4 regions of the Paenarthrobacter sp. NPDC090522 genome follow, and region 2 is predicted to be linked to each of the others. Evidence: riboswitches for the same ligand, from Rfam matches in the RefSeq annotation. Region 2 holds a riboswitch; each other region holds the start of a gene.
What was found. Region 2 has a riboswitch for thiamine pyrophosphate ahead of thiC (phosphomethylpyrimidine synthase ThiC). Riboswitches for the same ligand answer to the same signal wherever they lie in the genome.
Positions count from the first base shown of each region.

Region 1: it holds a riboswitch for thiamine pyrophosphate, as region 2 does, so the genes downstream of both, thiO (glycine oxidase ThiO) here and thiC (phosphomethylpyrimidine synthase ThiC) in region 2, are expected to answer to the same signal.
Region 3: it holds a riboswitch for thiamine pyrophosphate, as region 2 does, so the genes downstream of both, ACIQT2_RS07460 (ECF transporter S component) here and thiC (phosphomethylpyrimidine synthase ThiC) in region 2, are expected to answer to the same signal.
Region 4: it holds a riboswitch for thiamine pyrophosphate, as region 2 does, so the genes downstream of both, thiD (bifunctional hydroxymethylpyrimidine kinase/phosphomethylpyrimidine kinase) here and thiC (phosphomethylpyrimidine synthase ThiC) in region 2, are expected to answer to the same signal.

Region 1 is NZ_JBIVXL010000002.1:371,244-378,952, forward strand. It holds gene ACIQT2_RS03765 (thiazole synthase) at 1-223, opposite strand, end outside; gene thiS (sulfur carrier protein ThiS) at 227-463, opposite strand; gene thiO (glycine oxidase ThiO) at 460-1,719, opposite strand; TPP riboswitch at 1,712-1,831, opposite strand; gene thiE (thiamine phosphate synthase) at 1,859-2,524, shown strand; gene ACIQT2_RS03785 (ferritin-like fold-containing protein) at 2,521-3,189, opposite strand; gene ACIQT2_RS03790 (RNB domain-containing ribonuclease) at 3,231-4,697, shown strand; gene ACIQT2_RS03795 (DEAD/DEAH box helicase) at 4,975-6,663, shown strand; gene ACIQT2_RS03800 (DNA-methyltransferase) at 6,672-7,595, shown strand; gene ACIQT2_RS03805 (PHP domain-containing protein) at 7,651-7,709, opposite strand, start outside.
Region 2 is NZ_JBIVXL010000002.1:13,229-20,937, forward strand. It holds gene rplS (50S ribosomal protein L19) at 61-414, opposite strand; gene trmD (tRNA (guanosine(37)-N1)-methyltransferase TrmD) at 665-1,465, opposite strand; gene rimM (ribosome maturation factor RimM) at 1,462-2,007, opposite strand; gene ACIQT2_RS02185 (RNA-binding protein) at 2,138-2,380, opposite strand; gene rpsP (30S ribosomal protein S16) at 2,382-2,801, opposite strand; gene ACIQT2_RS02195 (hypothetical protein) at 3,029-3,484, opposite strand; gene ACIQT2_RS02200 (VOC family protein) at 3,582-4,454, opposite strand; gene ACIQT2_RS02205 (amidohydrolase family protein) at 4,533-5,615, opposite strand; TPP riboswitch at 5,701-5,808, shown strand; gene thiC (phosphomethylpyrimidine synthase ThiC) at 5,803-7,626, shown strand; gene ACIQT2_RS02215 (alpha/beta fold hydrolase) at 7,609-7,709, opposite strand, start outside.
Region 3 is NZ_JBIVXL010000005.1:28,696-36,404, forward strand. It holds gene ACIQT2_RS07420 (Na+/H+ antiporter subunit A) at 1-47, shown strand, start outside; gene ACIQT2_RS07425 (Na(+)/H(+) antiporter subunit C) at 44-544, shown strand; gene ACIQT2_RS07430 (Na+/H+ antiporter subunit D) at 541-2,109, shown strand; gene ACIQT2_RS07435 (Na+/H+ antiporter subunit E) at 2,106-2,669, shown strand; gene ACIQT2_RS07440 (monovalent cation/H+ antiporter complex subunit F) at 2,666-2,944, shown strand; gene mnhG (monovalent cation/H(+) antiporter subunit G) at 2,934-3,317, shown strand; gene ACIQT2_RS07450 (DUF4235 domain-containing protein) at 3,386-3,646, opposite strand; gene ACIQT2_RS07455 (NUDIX hydrolase) at 3,684-4,397, opposite strand; TPP riboswitch at 4,551-4,686, shown strand; gene ACIQT2_RS07460 (ECF transporter S component) at 4,764-5,384, shown strand; gene ACIQT2_RS07465 (ABC transporter ATP-binding protein) at 5,384-6,919, shown strand; gene ACIQT2_RS07470 (energy-coupling factor transporter transmembrane component T family protein) at 6,916-7,709, shown strand, end outside.
Region 4 is NZ_JBIVXL010000001.1:378,098-385,806, forward strand. It holds gene rpmA (50S ribosomal protein L27) at 71-334, opposite strand; gene rplU (50S ribosomal protein L21) at 394-702, opposite strand; gene thiD (bifunctional hydroxymethylpyrimidine kinase/phosphomethylpyrimidine kinase) at 1,045-2,565, opposite strand; TPP riboswitch at 2,557-2,655, opposite strand; gene ACIQT2_RS01765 (Rne/Rng family ribonuclease) at 2,729-6,097, opposite strand; gene ACIQT2_RS01770 (vitamin K epoxide reductase family protein) at 6,577-7,248, shown strand; gene ndk (nucleoside-diphosphate kinase) at 7,322-7,709, opposite strand, start outside.

The DNA.
Region 1 (7,709 bases), 360 kb from region 2:
CCCGGATGTTGTTGTCCACCAGGAGCTGGAACAGCGACCCTGCCTCCGCTGGAGAGTAGCGCCGCATGGCCACGGTGGTCAGTTCCGTCCCGGATGCCAGGAGCGCGGCTCCGAGGCCTTCAAGGCTGGGGGCGCCTCCCGTTCCCATGATCAGACGGGACGAGAGCTCAACACCGTCAATGACCAACGGGTCAATCCGGGTTTCAGTGCTTGTTGTGGTCACGGTTCAGCCTCCTTGGACTGCGGTAACGAGTTCCAGTTCATCGCCTTCAGCGAGGTCCGTGGCGGCCCATTGGCTGCGCGGCACCACTTCCGAGTTGCGTGCGACGGCGACGCCCAGCTTGCCGCCGTCGGCCGCCTGTCCGCGGTGGTCCAGTGCGCGGCCGGTGACGGACGTCACGAGGGTGCTGACGGAGGCGCCGTCCACTACTGCGTGGTCTGCTCCGTTGAGTTTGATGTTCATGCTGATTCCTTGGTGAATGGTCCGGTATGAGGGGAGGTATGGATGGCGGGTGCACTTCCCTGCGGGGCAAAGCGGTCCGGCCTGAAGCGTGACCACCTGGGATCGGCCGGGCCGGTCATCAAACCGCCCACGATGGCCGCAGCCACGGGCGTCAGGAGAACTCCGTGCCGGAAGAAGCCCGTGGCGACAATCAGGCCCTGGACCTCCCCCCCGGCACCGGCCACCCGTCCCAGCAACGGTGCATTGTCCGGAGTTCCCGGCCTGGCGCGGGCTGTCGCTTCGAGGAGTTCCAGTTCTGCGACGGCGGGCACAAGGACCTGGGCATCGCGCAGGAGTTGGTAGACGCCGCCGGCCGAGACGGCGTTGGAACTGGCAGACAATCCGTCTTCGCGTTGGGTGGCCCCGACTACCACGGTCCCGTCCTCCCTGGGAACGATGTAGACGGGCACACCCCGCACCATTCCGCGGATGGTCGACGTGACAAGGGGCTGCAGGGATTCCGGGACACGGAGCCGGAGGATGTCCCCGTAGACCGGCCGCAACGGGAGATGGAGCTGCTCCGGGAGGCCGTTGACGGTTGCAGCGTCCAGGCCATTGGCAAGGACTGTTTCCTTGGCCGAGACCCGCCTGCCGCTGCTGGATTCAACGCCGGCTACGCGTCCTTCGTCCCAGAGCAGGCGGACGGCCGTTTCCCGGAGGTGGAAGCCGGAATCGGTCCCCTCGATCCAACTGGTATCGGCGGGACAGTGGGCAGCCAAACCGGCCAGAAGCCTCGCCGCCAGCTTGCGGGGATCCACTTGATGGTCCGCCGGTATGTGGAACGCGCAGGATACCTGCGGACTCAACAACGGCTCCCGCCCACGGGCATCCCTCAGCAGGAGTGGCTCCACCTGGAGTCCCGCAGCCACCTGGACTGCCCGGAGGTCCGCGAGCGCACGGCGGTCGGCGGCGTCGGCACCCACGGCGATGGTCGCCGTCGTGCGGTATCCGGCGGCTTCCCTCGACCCGGCGAGGCTGTCCACGAAGGCGGGCCAGCGCCGCGACGATTCCAGCATGAGTTCCAGGAGATCTTCCTCCTGGTAATGGAGCTCGCTGACGGGAGCCAGCATGCCGGCAGCGGCAAAGGTTGCTCCACTTGCCGGTGCCGGATCGATGAGGACCACCGAACGGCCCAGGCGTCGCGCCTCATGCGCGATTCCGAGTCCAATGACGCCGCCGCCGATGACGGCGACGTCTGCGTGAATGGCTTGTGCCATGGATTCCCTTCCCTACGCCGGTACTAGCCGGATCAGGTCAAGCGGTCGGCGCTGAAGCCCTCTCAGCCGGACAGTCATAAAGACGATCGTCGCGGCTCCCGCAGTACGTGCCCAGTTTAGAGGAACTACTCTGGTTTGCATGACCCAGCCTGATCTCCTTTCCCCTGCCCGCCTGTATTTGTGCACCGACGCCCGCCGGCGGCAGGACGACTTCGAAGACTTTGTGGACGCCGCGTTCGAGGGCGGAGTGGACATTATCCAGCTCCGCGACAAGACGCTCGAGGCTGCCGAAGAACTGGAACTGCTGGAGGTCCTGAACAAGGTTGCCAGCCGCCACGGACGCCTTTGGGCCGTCAACGACCGCGCCGATGTTGCCCGTATTTCCGGGGCTCCGGTGTTCCACATCGGCCAAAAGGACATCCCTCTGGGGGCGGCCCGGGAGCTGCTCCCGGTCGAGGAAACAATCGGCCTCTCCACCCACTCGCCCGAGCAGGTGGACGCGGCTGTGGCCGCTTCCCAGGGACCTGGTGGCCTGGACTACTTCTGCGTAGGCCCGCTCTGGGCGACACCCACCAAACCGGGCCGCGCTGCTGTGGGGCTGGACTTGGTCACATATGCCGCGGAGGCCGTAAAACAAGCCGGGGTGGACCTGCCCTGGTTCGCCATTGGTGGGGTTGACCTTGGAAATGTGGAGCAAGTAGTTGCCGCCGGTGCCAGCCGCATCGTGGTGGTCCGCGCCATCACCGAGGCGGAGGACCCGACGGCGGCCGCGCGGGCGCTGCTTTCGGCGCTCGACGCGGCCTAGGCCGTCAGCCCAAGCCCCGTCATGCGGCGCCCGTGCCGTTCGGCCAGCTCTGCGGTGAGCTGATGGACTGCGGCACGGGATCCGTGTCCATCGCGCAACAGTGGTCCCAGGTCCGGGTGCTCCAAGCCCACCCGCTGGGCCTGGGTGAGGGCCTCCCCCACAATCCGGCGGCCCCAGAGCGAGAGCCGCGAAGCCAGCCGGGGGTCATCCCGCAGGGCCCGGCGCAGCAGGATCCGCAGGGCTTCGGTAGCTTGATCGGCCGAGCAAACCTGCTGGACGAAATGCTGGATCCCGGAATCGAGGAACCCGGCGACCGTTCGGTAAAAGTCCGCCGATACGGTGTCGATGACATAAGCCTTCGTCACCGACTCGAACCAGTCTCCCGGCGGGGTCCGCTCGTGGAAATGGTCGAACGAACCCTGGAACGGGAGCATGGCGTCCTCAGGGTCGTTCCCCATTTCGGTGAGCCTGCCACTGATCACGGCATAGTTTCCGAAGGCGCCAACAGCGATCTTCGCCAGCATGGCCCGTTCGCGAAGCGTCGGTGCCAACCGGGAGTCGGAGGACAACCGGCCAAAGGCGGACAACTCCCCGTAGGCCATGGCACCCAGCAGCCCGGCGGCGAGCTGTCCCGGGGAGTCGTTGCGGCCTGTGGAGGTGCCCATGTTCCAAGACTATCCGTCGAATTCGGGCTAGTCTGACTTTCGTGTCACATCATCGGATAGCGCCCAACGTCGACGATTCTTCCGACCAGCTCGCGGAGTCCCTGGCTGCGCTCAGGACCGAGCTGGAACTGCCCGGCGAGTACCCCGGCGATGCGTTGGCTGAGGCTCGCGCGGCCGTTGAACACCATCAACTCCCCGCCCGGGATTTGCTCGACGTTCCTTTCGTCACCATTGATCCCGCCACTTCCACCGACTTGGACCAGGCCCTTTTCATCGACCATTCAGGCGAAGGCTACAAAGTCCTTTACGCCATTGCGGACGTCCCCTCTTTTGTTGTGCCCGATGGAGCCTTGGACGCGGAAACCAGGCAGCGCGGCCAGACCTACTACGCTCCCGACGGCCGGATTCCCCTCCACCCGGAGGTGATCAGCGAGCATGCCGGCAGCCTGCTGGCCGGGCAGGATTGCGGGGCGTTCGTGTGGGACTTCGACCTTGATGCAAAAGCGGACGTCGTGTCCGTCTCCGTCGCGCGCGCCAAGGTCCGGAGCCGCGCGAAGCTGAGCTACAAGGGTGCCCAGGAGCAGATAGATTCCGGCTCGGCCCTTCCTGTCCTCCAACTGCTGAAGGAGGTCGGACTGAAACGAGTGGAGCTGGAACGCAAGCGTGGTGGTGCCAGCCTCAACATGCCTGAGCAGGAGATCGTCCAGGCGACTGGTGGCGGCGGGTACCGGATTGTGGCTGCCCCTTCGCTTCCCGTGGAGGATTGGAACGCCCAGATCTCCCTCATGACGGGCATGGCCGCGGCCCGCATGATGCTCGACGGCAAGGTAGGGATCCTGCGCACCATGCCCGCGCCGGACGAGCGCTCCTTGCTTCATTTCAAGCGGCAAACCCAGGCCTTGGGCAAACCGTGGGACGGCGACATCACCTATGGCGAGTACCTGCGTACCCTTGATGCTTCCGATCCCAAGCAACTGGCCATCCTGCACTCCGCAGGCACGCTGTTCCGGGGCGCCGGGTACACGCCATTCGATGGCGAGGTCCCGGAGGATGTCATCCAATCGGCCATCGGGGCGCCGTATGCACACACCACCGCTCCGCTTCGCCGCCTGATCGACCGCTTTGTCCTGGTGATCTGCGAAGCGCTGAGCGGCGGACACGACATCCCTCAATGGGCCCGCGAAGCACTTCCTACGCTCCCGGAGATCATGGCGTCCTCGGACCAACTGGCCGGGAAGCTGGAACGCCTGGCCCTGGACACGGTGGAGGCTGCCCTGGTGGCCAACCACATCGGTGAAGAATTCGATGCCGTGGTGATCTCCGGATCCAAACCATCCAACGGAAACGGCAACGGGAACGGCAACGGACCGTACGGCACCATCCAGATCCAGGAACCGGCCATCACGGCCCGGTGCGACGGTGAGCTTGAGTCCGGCACCCAGGTCAGGGTGAGGCTGGTGAAGGCCGATATTGCCAGCAGGGAAATCCGTTTCGCCCTGGTCGCGTGAAGCCGCCACGGTGCCGATCCGGGGTTTGGGACGGCCAGAGGATAGACTTGGCCTGTAGTAATGGATGCCCGGTCGTTGATTCAGTTAATTTTTGAACTCAACAAGCCCGCCCCTACGCGATCTTGAGATGTGCCCGCTGGTCACCAGTGCCAGTACTTAGATAGCCCGCGATCGGCTTCCACTGGAATTGCTTGCGCGCCCGTTCGTGCTCCGGTACGGCTTCGCCGCCGCCGTTGAGCATGCAGCGCCAATGCCCAAATGAATAAGGAAACTCCCTGTGAGTGAATTGCACACCCATGAAGTCCTGACGGACTCCACCGGAACCGAATCAATCGAACCCGAGGAAACGATCACCTCGGATGAGACGCCCCACGAGATCGAAGAAAAATCGTTCGCCGACTTCAATGTGCGTGCGGACATTGTGGAGTCCCTCTCCGATGCCGGGATTACCCACCCCTTCCCCATCCAGGCCATGACGCTGCCTGTGGCGCTGGGGGGCCACGACATCATCGGCCAGGCAAAGACCGGTACGGGCAAGACCCTCGGCTTCGGCATCCCGGTCCTGCAGCGGATCGAAGGCAAGGAAGATCCCGGATACGCCAAGCTGGCAGTTCCGGGCGCACCCCAGGCCCTGGTGATCGTGCCGACGCGTGAACTCGCGGTCCAGGTGGCCAACGATCTCCAGACGGCTTCCCGGAAGCGCAACGCCCGCATCGCCACCATCTATGGCGGCCGTGCCTATGAGCCCCAGATCGAAGCCTTGCAGAAGGGCGTCGAGGTCGTCGTTGGTACCCCCGGCCGCCTGATCGACCTCTACAAGCAGCGCCACCTCAGCCTGAAGAACGTCAAGATGGTGGTCCTGGACGAGGCCGACGAGATGCTGGACCTCGGCTTCCTGCCGGACGTTGAAACGATCATCGCCGGCACTCCGGCAGTACGCCAGACCCTGCTGTTCTCCGCAACGATGCCCGGCCCCGTCATCGCCATGGCCCGCCGCTACATGACGCAGCCGACGCACATCCGGGCAGCGGACCCCAACGATGAGGGCCTGACCAAGCGGGACATCCGCCAACTGATCTACCGTGCGCACAGCATGGACAAGACCGAGGTGGTAGCCCGCATCCTCCAGGCCAAGGGGCGCGGCCGAACGGTCATCTTCACCAAGACCAAGCGCACCGCCGCGAAGGTTGCCGAGGAACTCGTCGACCGTGGTTTCGCCGCCGCCGCCATCCACGGTGACCTCGGACAGGGCGCCCGCGAACAGGCTCTGCGAGCCTTCCGCAACAACAAAGTGGACGTCCTCGTGGCAACGGACGTTGCCGCCCGTGGCATCGACGTGGAAGACGTCACCCACGTGATCAACTACCAGTGCGTTGAAGACGAGAAGATCTACCTCCACCGCGTTGGCCGCACCGGCCGCGCAGGCAACAAGGGCACCGCTGTGACCTTCGTGGACTGGGATGACGTACCCCGCTGGGCATTGATCAACAAGGCACTGGGACTGAACGTTCCCGAGCCGGTGGAAACTTACTCCTCCTCGCCGCACCTGTACACGGACCTGGACATTCCCGAGGGCACCAAGGGCCGCTTGCCCCGCGCCAAGCGGACGCTGGCCGGCGTCGACGCTGAAGTCCTGGAGGACCTCGGCGAGACCGGCAAGAAGAACTCCCGTTCCCGCGGCCAAGGCCGCGAAGGTGGCCGGGACCGCAGCCGCTCCGGCAAGTCCGGCGAAGGCAAGTCCGGCGATGCCGCGTCGGCCGAAACCAAGGGCGAGGGCGGACGCAACCGCACCCGCCGCCGTCGTACCTCAAACGGCGACACGTCCACCAGCGCACCGGCAGGCAACGAAGCAGACAGCACCTCGGAGAAGCCCGCACGGACGCGCCGTACGCGCACGCGCCGCCGCAACGGCGAAGTGGTGTCCGGCGACGCGTCCGGCACCACGCCCGCCAACACCGAGGCCTGACACGGCAGATGGCTGGAACTGTTTGGGCGCCGGACGGCAGCAACCTGGTGGTGCACGCGGATAACGCGGACTTCCTCCCCACGCTGCCGGACGGCGCCTTCACACTGATCTATGTGGACCCGCCGTTCAACACCGGCAGGGTCCAGCGCCGCCAGGAAACCCGCATGGTGCGCAACGCCGACGGCGACGGCGACCGGGTGGGCTTCAAGGGCCGCTCCTACGACACCATCAAGGGTGCCCTGCACAGCTACGACGACGCCTTCAGCGACTACTGGTCCTTCCTGGAACCCAAGCTCGTGGAGGCGTGGCGGCTCCTTGCCGATGACGGCACGCTGTACCTCCACCTGGACTACCGCGAGGTGCACTACGCCAAGGTGATGCTGGATGCAATCTTCGGCCGCGAATGCTTCCTGAACGAAATCATTTGGGCCTACGACTACGGCGCACGGGCCAAGAACCGCTGGCCCACCAAGCACGACAACATCCTGGTGTACGTCAAGAACCCCACGAAGTACCACTTCGACAACGAAGAAGTGGACCGTGAACCTTACATGGCTCCCGGGCTGGTCACCCCGGCCAAGCGCGAGCGCGGCAAGCTTCCCACGGACGTCTGGTGGCACACCATCGTTTCCCCCACCGGCCGCGAAAAGACCGGTTACCCCACCCAGAAGCCGGAGGGCCTGGTCCGCCGCGTGGTTGCCGCTTCCAGCCGCAAGGGTGACTGGTGCCTGGATTTCTTTGCCGGCTCCGGAACCCTTGGCGCCGTAGCCGCCAAGATGGGGCGCAAGTTCGTGTGCGTGGACCAGAACGAGCAGGCGATCGAGGTCATGCGCAAGCGACTGGGCAGCAAGGCGCTGTTTCCGGAGGGTTCAGGCGGCTCCCTTGGCGAAGGCCTGCACAGCGTCGGCGATCATCTGCACGGCAAGGGCTGACAGCAGCAGGCTCGCAGTCCCGTCCCCACCACGGACGCGAGCAACCAAAGGTCCGTCAGCGGACCACCGCGCAGCCCGTGGCCAGTTCCTCGATCCGTGCCAGAACGCCCGGGT
Region 2 (7,709 bases):
TTGCGGATTGCTCCGGAACCCCGGGCACGAATCCTGGACCCGTTGCGTAAGTTGGTGGACTTACTTGGCGAAGTCGCGCTTTTCCTTGATCTTCGCAGCCTTACCACGCAGTGCACGCATGTAGTAGAGCTTGGCGCGGCGGACGTCACCCTTGGTGACGACCTCGATCTTGTCGATGATCGGGGAGTGTACCGGGAAGGTACGCTCTACGCCGACACCGAAGGAAACCTTGCGTACGGTGAAGGTTTCGCGAACGCCGTCACCCTGGCGGCCCAGGACGAAGCCCTGGAATACCTGGACACGGGAGTTCTTGCCTTCAATGATGTTGACGTGAACCTTGAGGGTGTCGCCCGCGCGGAACTCCGGAACATCGCTGCGCAGCGAAGCTGCATCTACGCTATCGAGGATATGCATTAATCCACTCCTGGTGAACGCCACAGGTCATTCACTTTGGGTCACGGCGGACAAGCCCGGGGCACGGTGGCCCGTGGAAATTTCCGCCGAAGATTCATCGTGGCCGGCTTCGCCACTGATTGGCGTCGCCGGTTGTCCAACTGTTGGCCAAGCTCCCCCTGTGGCAGGCGCCAGCCCAGTAGACACAAGGGTTAATTCTGCCACATGCGGCAGAATCCGGCCAATCACCGGGTGGAATGCACGACGGCGGTCAGCGGCTTTCGTCCTCGTCAGCACCGCGGGCACGGAGGCGGCCATCCACGACGTCGTACCCCAGTTCCGCGAAGGCAGCGCGGTCGGCGCGGGGCAGGCCGGACGCGTCGAACTCCGCCAGGAGGTCCGGCCGGCGTTCAGCGGTACGGCGGTATTGCTCGTGCCGCCTCCACTGGGCGATCTTGCCGTGGTTTCCGCTCAGGAGAATCTCCGGGACATCGAGGTCCCGCCACGCGGAAGGCTTGGTGTACACCGGATATTCGAGAAGGCCGTCCGAGTGCGACTCTTCCACGAGCGACTCCGGGTTGCCCACTACCCCCGGCAGCAGCCGTCCGATCGCTTCAACCATGGCCAGCACGGCCACCTCGCCACCGTTGAGGACGTAGTCGCCCAGGCTGACGGGCCTGACGGTGAAATGGTCGCGGGACCAATCGATGACCCGCTCGTCGATTCCTTCGTACCGCCCGCACGCGAAGACAAGCTGCTCTTCCTCGGCAAGCTCATAGGCCAACGCCTGCGTGAACCGTTCCCCTGCGGGCGACGGCACAATGAGGACAGGCTTCGCAGCGCCACCCTGCGCTACGGATTCCAAGGCTTGCGCCCATGGTTCGGGCTTCATGACCATGCCCGCGCCACCACCATACGGGGTGTCGTCCACGGTGCGGTGGCGGTCTGTGGTGAACGAGCGGAGATCGTGCACGTTCAGCTCCAGGATGCCGTCCTGGCGGGCCTTCCCAATGAGGGAGAGTTCCAACGGAGCAAGGTACTCCGGGAAAATACTGACGACGTCGATCCTCATTCAGGAGACTCCCCGTTGGCTTCTCCTGCTGAATCGTCGTTGATCTCAAACAGGCCGGCCGGAGGGGTGATGAGGATGTAGCCTTCCTCAATGTTCACTTCGGGAACGATCTCGTCCACGAAGGGGATCAGGATTTCCTTGCCATCCTGGCCCTCCACTACCAGGAGGTCCTGCGCGGGCATGGTATTCAGCGCCGCTACCTTGCCTACGGCGTGGTTTCCCACCCGGGCCTGCAGGCCAACGAGTTCGTGCTCGTACCAGCCCTCTTCGGCGTCCTCGTCGAGGTCTTCGGTCTCGATGAAGAGCTTGGCGCCGCGGATGAGTTCGGCCGCGTTGCGGTCCGCAATCTCTTCGAAGCCGAGGAGCAGGATCTCCTTGTTCCAACGCGCGCTGCGGACGGTGAGCGGTCCTGAGGAAGCGGGCTCCACCAGGAATTCCGTGCCGGCCACAAAGCGTTCGGACGGAGCATCGGTCAGCACCTGGACTGTGACTTCGCCGCGGATGCCATGGGGTTTGCCGATCCGTGCCACCTGGAGCTGCATGGGTTCCTCTGAATTCTGGTTTGACCGCAGGCCGGATGGCTGCGGCAGCTGGATTGTTCGATAAAGCAATCCGGCCCCTCCACCATATTCGGTGAAGGGGCCGGACCTAAGGCAAATGATGCTGAGCGCGTTACCGGCGACGGTCGGTGTCGACGACGTCGACCCTGACCTGATCGCCACCAGCCAAAGCTGCAACCACCGTGCGCAAGGCACGGGCGGTGCGTCCCTGGCGGCCGATTACCCGGCCGAGGTCGTCCTGGTGAACGCGCACCTCGAGGGATTCCCCGCGGCGGTTGTTCTTGGCACTGACCTTGACGTCCTCAGGACTGTCAACGATCCCACGGACCAGGTGCTCGAGCGCTTCTGCCAGCAAGTTACTCAGCCTCGGTGGTCTCTGCTTCAGCCTCGGCCGGAGCCTCGGCTTCGTCCTTCTTGGCCTTCTTGGTGATGGCTTCCGGAATGATGACGGAACCCTTCTCCGGAGCCACGAAAGCTTCCTTCGGAGCCTTGGTCTTCAGGGTGCCTTCCTGGCCAGGCAGGCCCTTGAACTTCTGCCAGTCACCGGTGATCTTGAGGATCGCAGCAACCTGCTCAGTGGGCTGGGCGCCAACGGAAAGCCAGTACTGTGCACGCTCGGAGGCGACCTCGATGTACGACGGCTCTTCGGTGGGGTGGTACTTGCCGATTTCTTCAATGGCACGGCCATCGCGCTTGGCGCGGGCATCCATGACGACAATGCGGTAGTACGGTGCGCGCATCTTACCGAAGCGCTTAAGGCGAATCTTTACGGCCACTTTTGTGGTCACTCCTGTTTCTGAAACGAGGGTGAACCCGAGGTTCTGCACCCGTGGGGCGGGCCATACTAAGGGGTTCGAAGGACAAGATACGTGCACGGAGAGAGGGGCCGCACCGATCGAGTACCTGTCCATTGTGCCAGATGGGACGCGCAATTACGACTTGGCCGGTCCAGCCCGGTGTGCCGTTGCCCACCCACCGGCAACGGCACAAGGTGGTGAAAGGATCAGGCAACCGACCAGACGTAGAGTCCGGCCCGGTCCGCGTTCTCCACATCCGTGGCCAGCGCGGCGAGCTGCTGGACGTAGCCACGGGATGCGGTTGCGTCGAACGGCATGTCATCCTGCTCCGCCCAGGCGGCTGCGACGTCATCCAGGACATTGCCGTCGCCCTCGCTTTCATAAGTGAGGAGTTCGGCCAGCGCGCGCACCATGGCCTCGGGGACGCCCAGAAGCGCGTCGCTGGTGACGTCCACCAACGCCAGCTCGTAATCGGCGCCGGCTGCATGCACAGCCTGCCCGGCAAGATCGCCCAGTTGTTCAACTTCGAAATCAGTGATGCCATCGATCCGGACGGCGGACCCGGCGACGTCGGCGCCGCCTTCGAGGGCCGCGGCCCGCTTAAGTGCTTCGTCGTGGGTGGCTGCAAAAATTTCGGCAAAGCCCATGGGAACTACTCTCATTCCGTCATGCTGACAAGTCGCGGAAACGGACCCGCAGGCCCCCTTCCCGCCACTGCCCAGCCTAGTGCAGCAGGCACCCGACCGGCGCGACACGCCCTTAGCGGACGGCAACCCGCAAGTGGTTCCGCCAAGGGTCTTCGAAACGCAGTTCCTTCCCGGTGTGGTGGCTCTGCAGCCCGGCGACCTTGAGGCGGTCAGCCAGGGCCTGCACGTCGTCGTCTCCAGGGACTTCGATCAACACTTCACCGAGGCCCAGGGTGTCGCGGCGCGGTCCTGCGCCGCGGCTGTTCCACGCATTCATCGCCATGTGGTGGTGGTATCCGCCGGCCGAAACGAACAGCGCCTGGCCATGCCACCCGGCCGTCCGCTCGAAGCCGAGGGTGTCCACGTAGAACTTCTGCGCCGTGGCCACGTCACCCACCTGCAGGTGGACATGCCCGATCCCCGCGCCGGCCCGGGCCTGTCCGGTCACAGCCTCTTCACTCAGGTACTGCTGGAGGTAGGCCTGCGGCGGAAGCGCCACGTTATCCATCACCACGTTCTTCCCGTCCCACCGCCAGACCTCGCGGGGCTTGTCGTAGTACAGCTCGATGCCATTGCCTTCGGGATCGGTGAAATAGAAAGCTTCGCTCACCAAATGGTCCGCGCTGCCAACGAAGGCCCGCGGCTCGTACTGCGCGGCGGTCGCGATCGTGGCGGCCAAAGACGGCTGGTCTTCGAAGAGGATTGCCGTGTGGAAGAGGCCCGCCTCGCCCCGACCGGGGACCTGAAGGCCGGCAGCGGGGGCAAGGTGGACCACAGGCTTGCCCAAGCGGCCCAAATACACTCCGCCGTCCTGCTCCGCCACCACCTGGAGACCCAGGGCGCGCTGGTAGTAGTCGCTCATGACTTTCATGTCGCCGACCTTGAGCATCACCGTGCCCATGGTGAGTTCGGCAGGCAGCAGGTCCTGGGTGGATGAGGTGGTCATATGAAACTCCCGGTAATGAAGGTGGCCGCTGTTCGGCGCGTTCTACTTATCTAAATTACTTGAAGCTTCAATTTATTCCTAGCGGATCACCGTTCCACGCAACACCACACTCTTCAGCTTGTGGACTGTGGCCAGCTCCTGCCGCGGATCAGCAGCGCAAACCACGACGTCGGCACTCGCGCCTTCGCTGATGGCGTCGGCTCCCAGCCACTCACGGGCGCCCCAAGTGGCAGCGTTGAGCACAGCGGCAGGCGGCAGGCCGGCGTCGTGCAGTTCCTGCATTTCGTCCGCGATACGGCCGTGGTTGATGACGCTCCCGGCGTCCGTACCCGCGTAGATGGAGACTCCTGCTTCGAAGGCCTCCAGGACGCGTTCGCGGCGCCGCTCCCACAGGGCAGTCATGTGCTGCGCATAGTCGGGGAACTTGGGCCTTGCTTGTGCGGCGATGTCCGGAAAAGTAGCGATGTTCACCAGCGTGGGGACGATCGGCACCAGCTGCTCCACCAAACGGGGCACATGCCGCGGCAAGAGACCGGTAGCGTGCTCGATGCAGTCAATGCCGGCGTCGAGCATCTGGTCCACGGTGTCTTCGGCGAAGCAGTGCGCGGTCACGCGGGCCCCTTCGTCGTGCGCGGCAGCAATGGCATCCTTGACCACGGCAGCAGGAAATGACGGGGCTAGGTCTCCAACGCCACGGTCTATCCAGTCGCCCACCAGTTTGACCCAGCCATCGCCGGCGCGGGCTTCCTTGCGCACTGTCTCCACCAGCTCATCGGGCTCCACCTCGTGGCCCAGGCCTCGAAGATAGCGGCGGCTCCGCGCGATGTGCCGCCCTGCCCGGATGAGCCGCGGGAGATCATTGCGCTGCTGGGCCCAACGGGTATCGCTGGGTGAACCGGCGTCCCTGATCAGCAGCGTGCCGGCGGCGAGGTCGGTTTGCGCCTGGGCCAAGGTGGTCGCCTCGTCCACCGATCCGCCCGGGCCGAGGCCGATATGGCAGTGGGCGTCCACGAAACCAGGGAGGACCCAGCCATCCAGCACGGCGTCCGGCCGGGCCGCGGGCCGGATGAACGTCAGCAGGCCATCCACGGACCATAGCCCCCGGCGCTCGTCCTCGGCTCCGAGCAGCACGGGACCGGTGAATTCGATGATGTTCGCCATGGCAAAAGCCTAGTGCTCCCCCTCGAGCCACGCCCTGCCGGATGGCTTGTGACTGGGACCACCCGGGGAGCTGTGGTAGCTTCGTCTACGACCACACGGGGGCCCTTGCAGGGGCTGAGATCGGGCTGAGGCAGTCTGCGACCGTTGAACCTGTCCGGGTAATGCCGGCGAAGGAAGTGAGTAATCCTTGAGCACCACAGAAACACAGCACAGCCCTGCCCAAAACCAGTCTGCGACGGCAGAAGAGACGGTCACGCAGTCGCTGAAGTCCCATTCGCTGGCCTGGCTGGAAGATCCCCGCCACGGCATCCGCGTACCGGTCACCGAAATCGCGTTGGAACCATCGCCGAACGGCCAGGCCAACGCTCCCTTGCAGGTGTACCGCACCGCCGGGCCAGGCAGCGACCCGGTAGTGGGCCTGCGTCCTTTCCGGCAGCCCTGGATTGAAGAACGCAGGGACACGGAAAGCTACAGCGGCCGCGAACGCAACCTGCTCGACGACGGCAAGTCGGCTGTCCGCCGTGGGGCGGCCTCGGCGGAATGGAAGGGTGCCCAGCCCGTTCCCCTCCGCGCCATCGAAGGCAGGACCGTCACGCAAATGCACTATGCCAGGCAAGGCATCGTGACCCCGGAAATGCGCTTTGTGGCGCTGCGGGAAAACTGCGACGTCGAACTGGTTCGCAGCGAAGTAGCGGCCGGCCGCGCCATCATCCCGAATAACATCAACCACCCTGAGTCCGAGCCGATGATCATCGGCAAGGCGTTCCTGGTGAAGATCAACGCCAACATCGGCAATTCAGCCGTGACCAGCTCCATCGCCGAGGAAGTCGACAAGCTGCAGTGGGCCACCCAATGGGGCGCAGACACCGTCATGGACTTGTCCACCGGTGATGACATCCACACCACCCGCGAGTGGATCATCCGGAACTCCCCCGTTCCCATCGGCACCGTTCCCATCTACCAGGCGCTGGAGAAGGTCAACGGCGAAGCCAACAAACTCACCTGGGAGATCTTCCGTGACACGGTGATTGAGCAGTGCGAACAGGGCGTGGACTACATGACGATCCACGCGGGGGTCCTCCTTCGCTACGTTCCGCTGACGGCCAACCGGGTGACGGGAATCGTTTCGCGTGGCGGCTCCATCATGGCGGGCTGGTGCCTGGCCCACCACGAGGAGAACTTCCTCTACACCCACTTCGATGAGCTGTGCGAAATCTTCGCCAAGTACGATGTCGCGTTCTCGCTCGGTGACGGACTGCGTCCCGGTGCCACCGCCGACGCCAACGATGCCGCGCAGTTCGCCGAGTTGGACACCTTGGCCGAACTGACCCAGCGTGCATGGGAGTACGACGTCCAGGTCATGGTGGAAGGGCCGGGGCACATCCCGTTCCACCTGGTCCGGGAGAACGTGGAACGGCAGCAGGAATTGTGCAAGGGCGCCCCGTTCTACACCCTGGGACCCCTCGTGACGGACGTCGCGCCCGGCTACGACCACATCACCTCGGCCATTGGAGCCACGGAGATTGCCCGCTACGGCACGGCCATGCTGTGCTACGTGACTCCCAAGGAACACCTGGGCCTGCCCAACAAGGACGACGTCAAGACGGGTGTGATCACGTATAAGATCGCAGCCCATGCCGCGGACCTCGCCAAGGGACATCCCGGTGCGAACGAACGCGACGACGCCCTCTCCAAGGCGCGCTTCGAATTCCGTTGGCGGGACCAGTTCGCCTTGTCCCTGGACCCGGTAACCGCGGAATCCTTCCACGACGAGACGCTTCCGGCCGAACCGGCCAAGACGGCACACTTCTGCTCCATGTGCGGACCCAAGTTCTGCTCGATGCGCATCAGCCAGGACATCCGGGATGAATACGGTTCTGCCGAAGCCCAGGCAGCGATTGCGGACATGTACAGCGGCATGCGGGAAAAGAGCCAGGAGTTCCTCGCGGCAGGAGGCAAGGTCTACCTGCCCGAGCTGCAGGTGCCTGCAGGGTCAGGACGCGCGAACTGAGCTGGCCCGCCCAACCTCGGCGATGAACTTCCGGATGATCCGGTCTCCATCCGCCGAGTCCTGGGGCCGGTGCCCTCCAGCCG
Region 3 (7,709 bases), on a different contig from region 2:
AGGATGACGCCGCAGAGACCGCCGCGGCCGGGAAGGGTAAAGCATGAGTATCAACCTGACCTTGCTGATCGTCATGGGCGTCCTGTACGCCTGCGGCATCTACCTCATCCTGGAACGCAGCCTGACCCGCGTGCTGTTGGGGCTGATGCTCCTGGCCAACGCCACCAACATCCTGATCCTCACCACCGGTGGTTACGCAGGGCTGGCGCCGTTGTTCACCAAAGAGACGGACCCCGGAACGTACAACGATCCGTTGCCACAGGCCCTGATCCTGACCTCGATCGTGATTTCCTTCGCGGTGACCGCGTTCATGCTCGGCATCATCTACCGCACGTGGGCCCTGGCCCGGCAGGACGAAATCCAGGACGACATCGAAGACCGTCGCGTCGCCCAGACGCCGAGCTTCGACGCCGAAGACGACGCCATTGTGCCGCTGGAAACCTCGGAGTTCGCCATCACCCCGTCCACTCCGGAAGAACGGCTGCACCCGGAAGAAACGGAAACCCCCAAAACGGCCCAGAGCCGGGAAGGAGGCGGCGCGTGAATCTCGCAAACCTGTCACCGCTCGCTGTCCTTCTCCCCATCCTCGGTGCCGCATTGGCCTTCGTGCTGATCCGGCACACTGCCGCCCAACGCGCCGTCAGCATCGGCATCCTGAGCCTGACGTTGCTCCTGGAATCCTTCCTGCTGATTTCTGTGTGGGACGGTGGCACCACCTCAGTGACCCTCGGTGGCTGGTTGCCGCCGTGGGGCGTGGTGTTGGTGGTGGACCAGTTCTCCTCGCTCATGCTCGTGGTGTCCACGGTGGTGAGCCTCGCGGTCCTGATCTACGCCACCGGCCAGGGCATGGCCGATGGCGACCAGGAAGCGCCGGTCTCCATCTTCCACCCCACCTACCTGATCCTGGTGGCGGGTGTTTCCAACGCCTTCCTCACCGGCGACCTCTTCAACCTCTACGTGGGCTTCGAGATCCTGTTGACCGCGAGTTACGTCCTCATGACGCTCGGCGGAACGGGGCCCCGCATCCGGGCCGGCGTGACGTACGTGGTGGTTTCCGTGGTGTCCTCGGTGCTGTTCCTGATCGCGATCGCCATGATTTACGGTGCCACCGGAACCATCACCATGGCGGACCTGGCCATCAAGCTTGCTGAGCTGGACCAGGGCACGCAGAACCTCCTGCATGTGATGTTGCTGGTGGCCTTCGGCATCAAGGCCGCCGTGTTCCCGCTGTCCTTCTGGTTGCCCGACTCCTACCCCACCGCACCCGCGCCGGTCACCGCGGTGTTCGCCGGCTTGCTCACCAAGGTGGGCGTGTACGCGATGGTCCGCACTGAAACGCTCCTGTTCCCAGGGGATACGCTGAACACGCCCTTGATGATCGTGGCGTTGCTGACCATGGTGGTAGGCATCCTCGGTGCCTTGGCCCAGAGCGACATCAAGCGTCTGCTTTCCTTCACCTTGGTCAGCCACATTGGCTACATGGTGTTCGGCCTCGCGATGTCCTCCATAACGGGGCTTGGGGCCGCGGTGTTCTACGTGGCGCACCACATCACCGTCCAGACCAGTTTGTTCCTGGTCACGGGTTTGATTGAGCGGCGCGGAGGCTCGTCCTCGATCGACCGTCTGGGCGGGTTGGCCAAGCTCTCCCCGCTGCTTGCCGTGTTGTTCTTTGTCCCGGCCATGAACCTGGCAGGCATCCCGCCGTTCTCCGGGTTCCTCGGGAAGCTTGGCCTCCTGCAAGCAGGTGTCGAGCTAGGCACGCCCTTGGCCATCATCCTGGTGGTGGGCGGCGTGGTCACGAGTCTCCTGACCTTGCTCGCCATCGCCCGCGTGTGGAACAGGGCCTTCTGGCGCAAGCCCGAGGACGCTGAATACCCGGATCCGGTGCTCCTGACGCCCGGCCGTGCCGGTGTCCTTCCCCGGACCATGGTGGGTTCGACGGCCGGACTGGTGGTCTTCGGTGTGGCGCTCACTGTCTTCGCCGGACCGCTTTTCCAACTGTCCGGAGGCTCAGCCGAGATCATGCTCGACCGTTCGGCCTACATCCACTCCGTCCTGGGTGATAACGCTCCGGTGCCCGCCGCGGTGCAGACAGGCGGTGCCAAATGAGCCGCAAACCGATCTCCTTCCGCACCGAACTCCCACTGCTGATCTGGCTGGTGATTGTGTGGGGTGCCCTGTGGCGGGATTTCAGCCCCGGCAACCTGTTGTTCGGCGCGCTCATCGCCATTGTGGTGGCCAAGCTGTTCTACTTGCCCCCCGTTGAACTGAGTGGCCGCTTCAACATCCTCCGCGCCATTCCTTTCGCCCTCATGTTCCTCGGCAAAGTGGTGGCAGCGAGCTTCCTGGTCCTCTACCTGGCCGTGGTCAAAGGACCCAAGGTGCGCAGCGCCGTCGTCGCTGTTCCGCTGCGGAGCCATGCCGACCTCATGGTGACGGCCACCGGCCACGTCATCTCCCTGATCCCGGGCTCGCTGGTGGTGGAAGTGGACCGCTCCACCTCCACGCTCTACCTGCACGCGCTCAACATCTACGGAGAGGAAGATGTGCAGAAAATCCGGCACGAAGTACAGGACATCGAAGCCGGACTGATCAGGATCATGGGCACCCGCGAGGAAGTGGCAGCCCTTCGGGCTGAAGCCCCGGGCATGGAAGGAGCCTCACTGTGAAAGAACTGGTTCTCATTGTCACGGCTGTGATCCTCAGCCTCGCCGCGGCCGGTGCGATCATCCGGATCGCCGTTGGGCCGTCGTTGCTGGACCGCGTGCTCGCTTCCGACGTACTCCTGGCCATCCTTGGCGCTGCGCTGGCGGTGGATATGGCGGTCAACCGGCACCTGAACAACCTCATGCTCCTGGTTGCCTTGGCCGTGATCGGATTTATCGGATCGGTGACCGTTGCCCGGTTCGTGGCTGAGCGAAGGGGACAGGCCAATGACTCCTGATGCAACCGGCGTGGACCTCGTGATCGACGCCGTTACGGCAGTGTTCCTGGTGGTGGGCGCCCTGATGTCACTGGGTGCGGCCATCGGGTTGTTGCGTTTCCCGGACCTCATGAGCCGCATGCACGCGGCCACCAAACCGCAGGTGTTGGGCTTGTTCCTCATGCTTGCCGCGATCGGCCTGCAGATGCGCACCTGGTGGGTGTGGCCCGTGCTGCTGGTGGCTTGGATCTTCCAGTTGCTGACGGCACCCGTTGCGGCCCACATGGTGGGGCGTTCGGCCTACCGTACCAAGCATGGGCACCGTGAATTGCTCACCAAGGACGAGCTGGAAGCCGTGGTGCAGCGTGCGGCCGAGGGGCGTTCGGAGGACTAGGGCAACGCGGGGTCACTTCCGGCCCATCCGGATGTCCGCCATGGGCCGTGAGTGACCCCGCGTTGGTTTTAGACGATGTCCTGGGACTTGCCGAAGCGGGCGATGGCGCGCTGCGTACCCCGGCTGGCCAGGACCTGGATGAGGGTGCTGACAAACGCCGAGATGAGGGCAAACGTCAGCGCTGAGCGGAGGCTCGTCTCCATGTCATCGTTGCCTTTGGGCGGCTTGTTGCCCGTGGCTTTTTCCCATCCCTTGTTGACCAGCTTGGTGCCAAGGAAACCCGCGCCGAGGCTCACGCCTGCGCCCAGAAGCTTGAGGAAGAAGTTCATGCCTTCAGCCTAACCTCAACAACCCGGCGGATCCTGCTTAGCCCCGGCTCGCCCTCTCCTTGAGGAAGGCGGCAAGGGAGCCCGGTGGTGCCAGCACGGGAACCACCTCATGAGCCGCGGTCCACATGGCATCAACGGAGTCGAATCCGGAGATTTCCCTGAGCAGGTAGTACGTGGGCGGCATGAGTTGCAGCTTGCCCTCGGCCTCCGCGGACAGGATTCCGTCAACGGGCATCCACAGTGACTGCCAGGCCTCAGTGGTCTGGTGTTGCGGTGCGGCGTCCGGGGCAGGCTTGGCAACGTAAAAGTACGTGTCGAAGCGCTTGGGCATGTCCACGGGCGTGATCCAGTTGGCCCACGGCCGAAGGGCGGCCGGATCCAACGTGAGGCCGGCTTCCTCCTGGACCTCGCGGACGGCGGCGGCGAGAACGGTGCCGGAGCCCTTGCATGCTTGGCTGCTGGCCGCGGAGGAATCCGGTTCTGCTGCGGCGATTGAGCTCAGCCGCCACTCCTTGGCATGTCGTTCCAGAAGCTCTGGTGCGTAGTCCCAGCCCTCGGAATCCCCAGTGTCCACGCGGCCGCCGGGAAACACCACCATGCCCGCCGCAAAGTCCATGGTGGAGACCCTGTGCTGGACAAAGGCCTCCAGCCCTGCAGACGTATCGCGGAGCAGGATCACGCTGGCTGCAAGGCGGGCTTCGGCAACTGGCTTGGCTGCGTCAGGATGGCTTGGACCAGGAGTTTCCGTCATGCTGCCATTGTCTCAGCTACGTTGTGCGGCCCGGTCTGCGACCCCAAGGGCGGGGAATGGGGCGGAGAGCGGCCCCGCAACGGATTTATGACCCGCTCCATGACCCCGCAAACCCCTTCAGGTGTAAACTGAACCTCGCCCATAAGGGCAGATTGATAACGACAGGGGAGCGCCGCCGTCGAACCTGCAGCGATGCAGGAGACGCGAGGGCGCTGAGAGTGCGGACAGCCGCAGACCCTCGAACCTGATCCGGTTAGTACCGGCGCAAGGGAGTCGAGCTTCTCAGAGTGTCCGGACCAGGGCGGCGTGAGCCGGCCGGGGTACCGGGGAGCACTTTCCCCTCCTGTAACCTCAGGAGGCAAAGAAATGACCACGGCAAGCGTGAAGAAGACCAGTAACAACTGGCGCGTTGTAGACATTGTGGTGGCAGCGTTGATCGCCATCGCCGGCGGCGTGATTTTCTGGGCATGGTCCCAGGGCGCCGCAATCGTATCCATCCCCATGAACGCGGCCTACCCGCCGCTCACCGGCCTGATCGCCGGCGGTTGGATGATCCCGGCGGTGCTGGGCATGCTCATCATCCGCAAGCCCGGTGCGGCGCTGTTCTGCGAGGCCGTGGCCGCCACCGGCGAGCTCATCATGGGCTCCCAGTACGGCACCACGGTGCTCATCTCCGGCATCCTGCAGGGCCTCGGCGCCGAGCTGGTGTTCGCAGCGTTCCGTTACAAGAAGTTCAACCTGCCCACCTCGCTTCTCGCGGGTGCGGGCGCTGGCCTCTTCTGCGGCCTGAATGATTCCTTCCTCCCGTGGGGCTGGAACATCGCCTACGAAGCCGTCGACAAACTGGCCTACATCGCATTCTGCACAATCTCCGGTGCGATCATCGCCGGTGCCCTCTCCTGGGTTGCCACGCGCGGCCTGGCGAAGACCGGCGTGCTGAGCGCTTTCGCATCCCGCAAGGCTGCGTCGGAGCCTGTCTTCAACTGATGGCCGCCACAAACAGCGGCCGGCCCGCCGCCATCTCGGCCGAGGGCTGGGGATGGCGGCACGCCGGACGGTCCACCCCTGCCATCCACGGACTGGACCTGCGGATCGAACCCGGGGAGCGCGTGCTCCTGCTGGGTCCCTCCGGAGCCGGCAAGTCGACGCTCCTGCACGCCTTGGCCGGGGTGTTGGGCGACGAGGAAGACGACTCGGACGAGACCGGCTCCCTGCTGATCGACGGCGGACTGCCGCGCGAACAGCGGGGCCGCGCCGGTTTGATGCAGCAGGACCCGGAAACGCAGGTGGTCCTGTCCCGCGTGGGCGACGACGCAGCGTTTGGTGCCGAGAACCTCGCCGTTCCGAGGGCAGAGATTTGGGCGCGCGTCCATGAGGCGCTCGACGACGTCGGGTTGCGTACCGCTGCAGATGGCGGCTTGGCGCTGGATCACCCGACGGCGGCACTCTCCGGCGGGCAGAAGCAGCGCCTTGCGCTTGCCGGCATTCTGGCGATGCGGCCAGGGCTGCTCCTCCTGGACGAGCCGACAGCCAACCTGGACCCGGCCGGCGTGCTGGAAGTCCGCGACGCCGTTGGCCGCTGCCTGGACAAGACCGGTGCAACCCTGGTGGTGGTGGAGCACCGGGTATCGGTATGGAAGGACCTCGTTGACCGGATCGTGGTCCTGCAACCCGGCGGAGGGGTTCTCCTGGATGGGCAGCCGGACCACGTGCTTTCCGAGGCCCGCACCATGCTCATTGATGCGGGCGTGTGGGTTCCCGGCTATGTTCCACGGACCCGTGCACGGACCCTCGTCCCCGAGATGGCACCGTTGCTCCTGGCAGCGCAAGACCTGGCTGTGTCCCGGGAAAAGCCCCGGCGCCGCGGCTTCAAAAGCATCCCGCCCGTGCCGGTCCAAGCCGGCGTTACCGCGCAGGTCAGGGCCGGACAAGCACTGACCATCACGGGTCCGAACGGCGCGGGCAAGTCCACGTTCGCGCTCACGATGGCGGGCCTTCTGGCGCCGGTGCACGGCAAGGTGTCTGCCGCCGTCGAACTTTCCCAAGGCGCCGGGATCGATCCGTTCGCGTGGAAAGCAGACCAGCTGATCTCCCGAATCGGCACCGTTTTCCAGGAACCGGAGCACCAGTTCGTCACGGGCAAGGTCCTGGACGAGCTCATGTTCGGCCCCAGGCATCTGGGCCACGGCGAGGAACGCGTGGACGAACTGCTTGAGCGGCTCCGGCTGACGCACTTGGTGGACGCGAATCCCTACACCCTGTCCGGCGGTGAAAAGCGCAGGCTGTCCGTGGCGACGGTCCTCGCCGCACATCCCCAAGTGCTGGTGCTCGATGAACCAACCTTCGGCCAGGACGCCAATACCTGGGCCGAACTGGCCTCGTTCCTGTCGGAGCTGTTGGACCAAGGAACGGCCGTAGTCTCGGTGACCCACGACGAGGAATTCAGCGCTGTCCTTGGCGGTGCGGAACTGCACCTCACGCCGGCGAACCAGGCTGAGAAACAGGAAGCTGGTGCGTCATGAGGGAGACCTTGAGCCTGAGCGGCAACCATGCTTTGTTGACCCGGGCCAACCCTTTGGCAAAGTTCGTGGCCGTTTTCCTGATTTCCATGGTGCTGGCCCTGTCCATTGACTGGGTCTCGGCGTCGATCGCGCTGGTGGCAGAGCTCGCGCTGTTCCCGCTGGCCGGGCTGACGGTGCGGCTTCTGTGGGTCCGGGCCTGGCCGCTCATCATCGCGGCAGCGATCGGCGGCTGGAGTACCGCGATAGTGGCGCCGGACAGCGGCGCTGTACTGCTCGACGTCGGACTCTGGTCCATCAGCGAAGGTTCCCTCCAGCTGGGGCTCGGTTTCATGCTGCGCGGTTTGGCGATCGCCTTGCCGGCAATCCTGCTGATGACGTGCACCGACCCGACGGACTTGGCCGACGCGCTGGCGCAGAAGGCCAGGCTGCCGCACCGCTTTGTGCTGGGCTCCCTCGCGGCGATGCGGCTTGTGGGCCTCATGGCGGAGGAGTGGCAGACCATCGGCATGGCCCGGCGTGCCCGTGGTGTCGGTTCCCAGGGCAGCCCGGTGCAACGCTTGAAGGCCACGCTCGGGCAGAGCTTTGGGCTCCTTGTCCAGGCTGTCCGGAGGGCCTCCAGGTTGGCCGTGACCATGGAAGCCCGTGGCTTCGGCGGTGGCAAGCGGACCTGGGCGCGCGAATCCACCTACTCGCTGCTGGATGTGTGGGTGTTGCTCGGCGGGGTGGTGATCGCCGCGGCCGCCGTCTCGACGGCCGTGGGGGCAGGAACGTGGAGTTTCGTCTGGCGGTA
Region 4 (7,709 bases), on a different contig from region 2:
GATTGTAATGCGGTTAAAAGAACGGTGGAGCGGGCCTTTTGGGCCCGCTCCACCGGTTCAGAACGTGTTGTTACTCTGCAGCTGCAGCAGCAACGATGTTCACTACGCGACGGCCGCGGCGAGTACCGAACTCAACCGCACCAGCCTGGAGTGCGAACAGGGTGTCGTCGCCACCGCGACCCACGCCTGCACCGGGGTGGAAGTGGGTTCCACGCTGGCGAACGATGATTTCGCCTGCGGAAACTACCTGGCCACCGAAACGCTTGACGCCGAGGCGCTGTGCGTTGGAGTCACGACCGTTGCGAGTGGAGCTCGCGCCTTTTTTGTGTGCCATGTGAAATGCCTGCCTCTAAATATGTGGGGAAACTGAAAATCTGAACTGCGTAAGGAAAGTTACGCGATGCTCGTGATCTTGATCTTGGTCAGTTCCTGACGGTGACCCTGGCGCTTCTTGTAGCCGGTCTTGTTCTTGAACTTCTGGATGACGATCTTGGGACCACGGAGGTCCTCCAGGATCTCGGCCGTGACCTTCACCTTGGCCAGGTCCGCAGCAGCGGAGGTGACCTTGTCGCCGTCAACCAGGAGCAAGGCGGGCAGCTCAAGCGTGCTGCCGGCTCCACCGGGGACGCGGTTCAGCGTTACGTAGTCTCCAACGGAAACCTTTTCTTGGCGGCCGCCTGCGCGGACAATCGCGTACACCACTGGGGTACTCACTTCTCTCGACGTTTCTTACTAAATTTGCGTGCGGAACTCGAACCGGAATCAGGCCTGGTTCACGCTGTGCCTCAACGCCGTGGACTCCAGATCGAAGCCCGCGAGTCATCCCGTGAATAATTCCAGGGGGCATAACCCAAGTGTTGGCGTAAGCACCGAAGATCAAGATTACGCTAGTTCGACCCTCGGCTGCAAATGAGGCCGGGTCCGGAAGCCACCGCGTGACGCTAGTCACCAGTAGGAACGGACTTTCCCGGCACCGTGCCCATACAGCCTACAGGCTCCGGGACACTTTGCCGGGAATTCACCACTTCGACGCGCGGGCGGCCTTCACGCGTGCAACCGCGGGGCGTCAAAGAAGGCCGTCTCGTAGCGGCACGAATGGGCGAAAGCCTCCACCATGGCGGCCCGGTCGTGGCTGGAGGCGACGACCGCGGCCGCGTCCGTAAAGCCGATGGCCTTGCGGGTGGCCTCGGCAAAGTCTTCATCGGCGTAGGTCTTCAACCAGTCCGCATACGCGTGCTCCGACGGGGAACCTGCTGTGACGTAACTTGCGTGGAGCCGGTGTCCCACCTCGGCGTAGAGCCAGTAACAGGGCAGGATGGCCGCGAGCAGCACACCGTAACTTCCAGAGGCCGACGCCGCCAGCAGGTGGTCCACGTAGGCCTTGGTGACAGGTCCGGTGTGGGTTGCGGCCTCCCGCGTGCTCAGCCAATTGCGGTGCAGTTCGGATTCGACTTCGAGGCAGAGCTGCGAGGACCTGGCCCAGAACAGCTGCTCTTCCTCGGTGGGAGCGAGGGCACCTGCCCGTGCCAGCACCCGCGAGTAGCCGTTCAGGTAAAGGGCATCCTGCGCGAGGTAATAGTTGAACTGTGGCTCGGGAAGGCTGCCCGACTCCAGCCCCTGGATGAATTCGAGGCCATGGATGGCGTCCAGCTCAGGTGCCGCTTCCTCCCACAGGCGGGCGGCGAAAGCCCCCGGGCCTTCGGCCTGCTGTGCATGGTGGAAGTGGTTGATGGGGCCGCTGCCATGGCCCACCTCCAGCACATCCGCGGTGGCCAGGGCCTGCAGGAGCCAGGGTTTGACCTCCCGCAGCGACGCTTCCCAGTCTCCCGTCCGCGCCTGGACCGTAGCCAGGGCCGAGGACAACGAGCAGCCCGTTCCATGACTGTTCTTCGTCTCCACCCGTGGCCCCGCCACCGAGACAAGGTCCTGCCGCAGCAAGCCACTGGTATTGACGAGCGCATCGGGACACTCGGCTCCCGCCAAGTGTCCGCCCTTCACCAGCACGGTGTTTCCACATTCGGCCGCGAGCCGCTTGCCTTGTTCGAGGGCAGTGGACCAATCCGTCGCTTCCGGCTCGCCCAGCAGCATGGCGAGTTCAGGAATGTTGGGGGTGATGAGGTCCGCCACCGGCAAAAGGCCGCGCAGGGCGGCTTCGGCGGATTCCCGGAGGAGGCGGTCACCACTGGTAGCTGCCATCACCGGGTCAAGGACCACGACGGCGGGACGCACGTCCTCCAGCCAGCGACGCACCTCGCCAATCACCTCGGCGTCGCCCAGCATCCCGATCTTGACGGCGTCGATGGTTACATCGCTGCTGATCGCCTCAAGCTGCTGCCGCAGGAAGTCCACGGGCGGAACATGGACGGCGGTGACGCCCAAGGTGTTTTGCGCCGTGAGTGCCGTGACTACGCCCATTCCGTAGCCGCCGTGGGCGGCAATGCTCTTCAGGTCTGCCTGGATTCCAGCGCCGCCGGAGGGGTCGGAGCCCGCGATGCTAAGGACGCGCGGGGTCCGCCGGCCGGTGTTTGCCACGGCGTAGACGGCTGATTTCAACGATGAAGTCATGAGGGACATCCCTTCGCCGGTGCTAACCGGACAGGTTCAACGGGTCTGGATCTCAGCCCGGCCCAACGCCTGGCACCCCGTGTCAGTGACCAAGCCTAACGGACGAAGGGTCCGGCAGTAGTTACTGCCGGACCCTTCGTCGGTTACATGACGTTGGCAATGCCTAGAGTTCCGAGGCCGGAACCCCCACGCCGAGGATAATCGGCTCAGAAGCAGCGGACTCCCTCTTGGCCTGCTCCTGCGGCGCCTTGGCTTCATGGGCCGCTCCCCCACCGGTGGACGCGGACACCTCATGGTGCTCTACCGTGGTCTCGTTGGCGGCACCCTGCGCCCGGCTGGCGCTGCGGTTCCGGCGCCCACGCCGGCCGCGGGCACGGCTGGACAGATCACTTTCCTCCGCAGGATCCTGCCGGGTGGGGACGGTTTCCGCGGGAGCAGCAACAGTGGCAGCAGGCCCAGCCTGGCTTTCGACAGCCACGGGACCCCCACCCAGGTGGGAGAAAGCCTCAGCCAACAGGTCCAGAGTCATGGCAGGCTTCTCCGAAGCCGGCTCCTCGTGGTGTTCCACGAAGGGCAGGGCAACCTCTTCACCGCCAAACCGGAGCACCGGCGTGGCACGTGGGGCGCCCTCGACGGCGCCCGAATCGGGCACCTCGTCAGAATGCTCTGCGCCAGCCCCTGTTGCGGCGGCCGCGGCACGTGCTTCTTCCTCGGCCCGGTGAACCTCGTCGTCGTGCAGGTGGGCAGCGTGCGCTGCAGCGGCGATCGTGGCCAGGGCAGCCCTGGTGGCCTGGGCCTTGGCCTGCCGTGCCGGATCCACCGGCTCCGGAGCCGGCGTCGAAGGCGCAGGCGAAGCTGCGGTGTGGACCGGCGTCGAGCTCTCTGCCGGCTGTCCCCCGCCCTTGCCGCGGCGGCGCTTCCGCTCAGTCCGGCTGGAAGGCTGCTGCTGGGTTTCCGTGTGCGGCCGGTGCTGCTCGGCGGCAACAGCGTTTGCACGACGGTGCTCAACAGGTTCGTCGTGAGTCACCACGCCGCGTCCGGCACAGTGCTCGCACTGCTCGCCAAAGACCTCGAGCAGGCCCGTGCCCATGCGCTTGCGCGTCATCTGCACCAAGCCAAGGGAGGTCACTTCCGCCACTTGGTGCTTGGTACGGTCCCGGCCCAGGCATTCCACCAGGCGGCGCAGCACCAGGTCCCGGTTGGATTCAAGCACCATGTCGATGAAGTCGATGACGATGATGCCACCGATATCGCGCAGGCGAAGCTGGCGGACTACTTCCTCGGCGGCCTCAAGGTTGTTCTTGGTGACGGTCTCCTCCAGGTTTCCACCGCTGCCGGTGAACTTGCCGGTGTTGACGTCCACCACAGTCATGGCCTCGGTACGGTCGATCACCAGGGATCCACCCGACGGCAGGAAGACCTTGCGTTCCAGGGCCTTGTGGATCTGCTCGTCGATGCGCCATGCCGAGAAAATGTCCTGGTCCTTGGTCCACTTCTCGAGCCGGCCCACCAGGTCCGGCGCAACATAGGTGACGTAAGCCTCAATGGTGTCCCAGGCATCGTCGCCGGAAACGATGAGCTTGGAGAAGTCCTCGTTGAAGACGTCACGGACCACCTTGATGGTCAAATCGGGCTCGCCGTAAAGCAGCTCGGGTGCCAGGACCTTCGTGGAGGAGGCCTGGCCCTCAATACCCTCCCACTGGGCGCGGAGGCGGTTGATGTCGTGGGTCAGTTCCTCTTCCGAGGCCCCTTCGGCTGCCGTACGGACAATGACCCCGGCGTTCTCCGGCAAACGGTCCTTGAGGATCCGCTTAAGGCGGTTGCGCTCGACGTCGGGCAACTTGCGTGAGATGCCCGTCATGGAACCGCCGGGAACGTACACCAGGTAGCGGCCCGGAAGGGAAATCTGGCTGGTCAGGCGTGCACCCTTATGCCCGACGGGATCCTTGGTTACCTGCACAAGGACGGAATCACCCGATTTCAGGGCGTTTTCGATCCGGCGCGGCTGGCCCTCAAGGTTGACGGCATCCCAGTTCACCTCGCCGGCATAGAGGACCGCGTTGCGGCCACGTCCGATGTCAACGAACGCTGCCTCCATGGAAGGCAGCACGTTCTGTACCTTGCCCAGGTACACGTTGCCGATCAGCGAATCCTGCTGGGTCTTGGAAACGAAGTGCTCGGCAAGGACGCCGTCCTCCAGGACACCGATCTGGATCCTGTCGTCGCGCTGGCGCACGATCATCTGCCGGTCCACTGATTCGCGGCGGGCAAGGAACTCGGCCTCGGTGATGACCTGGCGACGGCGGCCCGTCTCGCGGGACTCGCGGCGGCGCTGCTTCTTGGCCTCAAGCCGCGTGGAACCCTTGACGCTGGCCACGCGGTTGGAACTTGTGGATTCCGAGATGGGCCGCGGTGCGCGGACACGGGTCACCGTGTTGGGCGGATCATCGTCCGAGCCGCCGGTCAGTTCAAGGTCCTGGTCGCCACGGCGGCGGCGACGGCGACGACGCGAGGTGACGCCGTCTTCAAGGGGCTCGGCGGCCGGCGACTCGTCATCGTCCGCCTCCTCGCCGGACTCCTCGGCCCCGTTATCCTCACGGTCCGATGCGCGGCGGCCACGGCGGCCACGGCTCCGGCGCCGGCGGCGGCTTCCCGCCTCCTCCAGCTCGCCGTCACCGGTGTCCTCAGACTCCTCAGCGGTCTCTTCAGTCTTTTCCTCGACTGCCGGACGGACCACTGTGCTGAGGTCGGGCGCCTGGAAGATCATGGACGTGATGGAAACGGGCTCCAGGAAGAGCGCCGAAGAACCGGGGGCGGCGTCTGCCTCGGATTCTGAGGACTCTGTGGGGGCTTCTGCGCTGGCTTCCGGTTCGGCGGCTGCGCCGCCTGCCGGGGTGGTGGGGGGTTCCGTCGCGGCTTTCGGTTCCGTGGCCGGTTCGGCGGCTGCGCCGCCTTCCGGAGTGGTGGTCGGCGTTGCTTCCGCGCCGCCTGCCGGGATGGTGGTCGGCGTTGCTTCTGCGCCGTCTTCCGGGGTGGTGGTCGGCGTTGCTTCTGCGCCGTCTTCCGGGGTGGTGGTCGGCGTTGCTTCCGCGCTGGCTTCCTCGGTGGTGGCTTCGGCTTCCGCCTTGGGTTTCGCAGTCCGACGACGGCGGACCGGCTTTTCCGGTGCGGGTTCGGCTTTTACCTCGGGCGCTGATGCTTCGGAGCCGGCTACTGATGCCGGCTGGTCCTCGGGTTCGGCGGCGTCGCCGAGGCCGGGGAGGGTTTCGGCCGGATCGGCCTTCTTGCGTGCGCGGCTGCGTCGGGCCGGGGCTTTGGGGGCTTCTTCAGGGGCGGCGGCGCTTCCGGCCTCAGGGGCGGCGGCTGGTTCGGCGGCGGCGTGCGGGGCTTCCTCCGCTACCGCTGCTACGGGCTTTGCCGTGGCTTTGCGCGGCGCGCGCGTGGTCCTGGCGCGGGTGGCCTTCTTGGGCACCTCCGCTGCTTCCGTAGAAGCTGCCTGATCATTAACGGCTACAACCTGGTCATTATCCATATGTGGCAACACTCCTGCCCCAGCGACGCCGCCACATCCAGCGCCCAGTGGGGCAAATATTGTCAAAACCCGCAGGCGTTGACAGAAGTCGGTAGTATTCCTTCCGGTTCGCACCATCATTGGGGTGCGGCAGCCCTGGAAGGCCAGTGTCTCAGTTCTGGAACCCGTTGTTCTGCTGCCACAACCAGGTGCCGTCCATTGTCATGGCGGGCCTACCAAGGATCGGCTGATCCAGGCATGCCCTGCTCACGCTGGCGGTCTTGGGAACAAGTCACCGGACCGGAGGACGAATGTGGATCGACTCCCGGCCATGTTCATTCTCTCATACCCCTACACATTCGAGTGGTAGGAAGGTGTGTCGATCTCCCCTTCGCCGCCGCCCGGAAGCTGGGCGCCACCTTCAGCATGCGGGGTTAGAATCCTCCCAACAGCCCTTCCCGGCCACGCCGGGCCATCTGCCGAAAAGGATCACATCCGCGATGCCAAGCACCGCCAAGGGAAACCTGGACCACAAGTCTTCCGTCCCCGTCGAGGCGCGGGACCCCCAACCGGACACGCTGCCGGCGATGGTTCGCAACCGGCCCTTTGGCTGGCTGCTGCTGGTCACCGGCGTCATTGGATGGCTGGCCTCCGGGGCACTGGTCCTGGAAAAGCTCCAGGTGCTTCAGGACCCCAACCACATCACCGCGTGCGACGTGAACCCGTGGATCTCCTGCGGCACCGTCATGAAGACCTGGCAGAGTTCCCTGTTTGGTTTCCCCAACATGTTCATTGGCATCGTTGCCTTTGCCATCATCATCACCACGGCCATGGGGCTCCTCTCCGGAGCCAGGTTCGCCCGTGGTTACTGGATCGGACTGCAGGCCGGCGTAACGCTGGGCTTCGTCTTCGTCATCTGGCTGTGGTCGCAGGCCTTGTACGCAATCAACGTCCTTTGCCCGTTCTGCATGGTGGTGTGGGCTGTCATGATTCCCATGTTCGTCTGGGTGACCATCCGCAACCTGAGCACCGGAGTCATCAAGGCTCCTGCAGGGCTGGTCAAGCTCGTGGCCGATTCGGGCTGGATCATCGTCGCTTTGCTCTACGTTGCCGTCATTGCAACGATCTTCTTCGCTTTCCTCCACGTCTTCGCCGGGACCTCCGGCTACTAGGATTCAGCTGTAGAAACGCAGAAGGTCCCGTGTTCCTTTGGACACGGGACCTTCTGCGTCGTACTTCCTGGCTTTACTCGAACCAGATCTTGATTTCGCGTTCGGCAGACTCAACGGAGTCAGAGCCGTGAACGAGGTTCTGCTGGACAGCCAGGCCCCAGTCGCGGCCAAAGTCGCCGCGGATGGTGCCCGGGGCGGCCGTCGTGGGATCGGTGGTGCCGGCCAGCGAACGGAAGCCTTCGATCACACGGTGGCCTTCGAAGACTGCCGCCACTACGGGGCCGCTGAGCATGAACTCAACCAGCGGCTCATAGAACGGCTTGCCCACGTGCTCTTCGTAGTGCAGTTCGAGGAGTTCGCGGGTGGCGTTGACCTTCTTAAGCTCAGCCAGCGTGTAGCCCTTGGCTTCGATGCGGGCCAGGATGCTGCCGCTGAGGTTGCGGGCGACGCCGTCGGGCTTG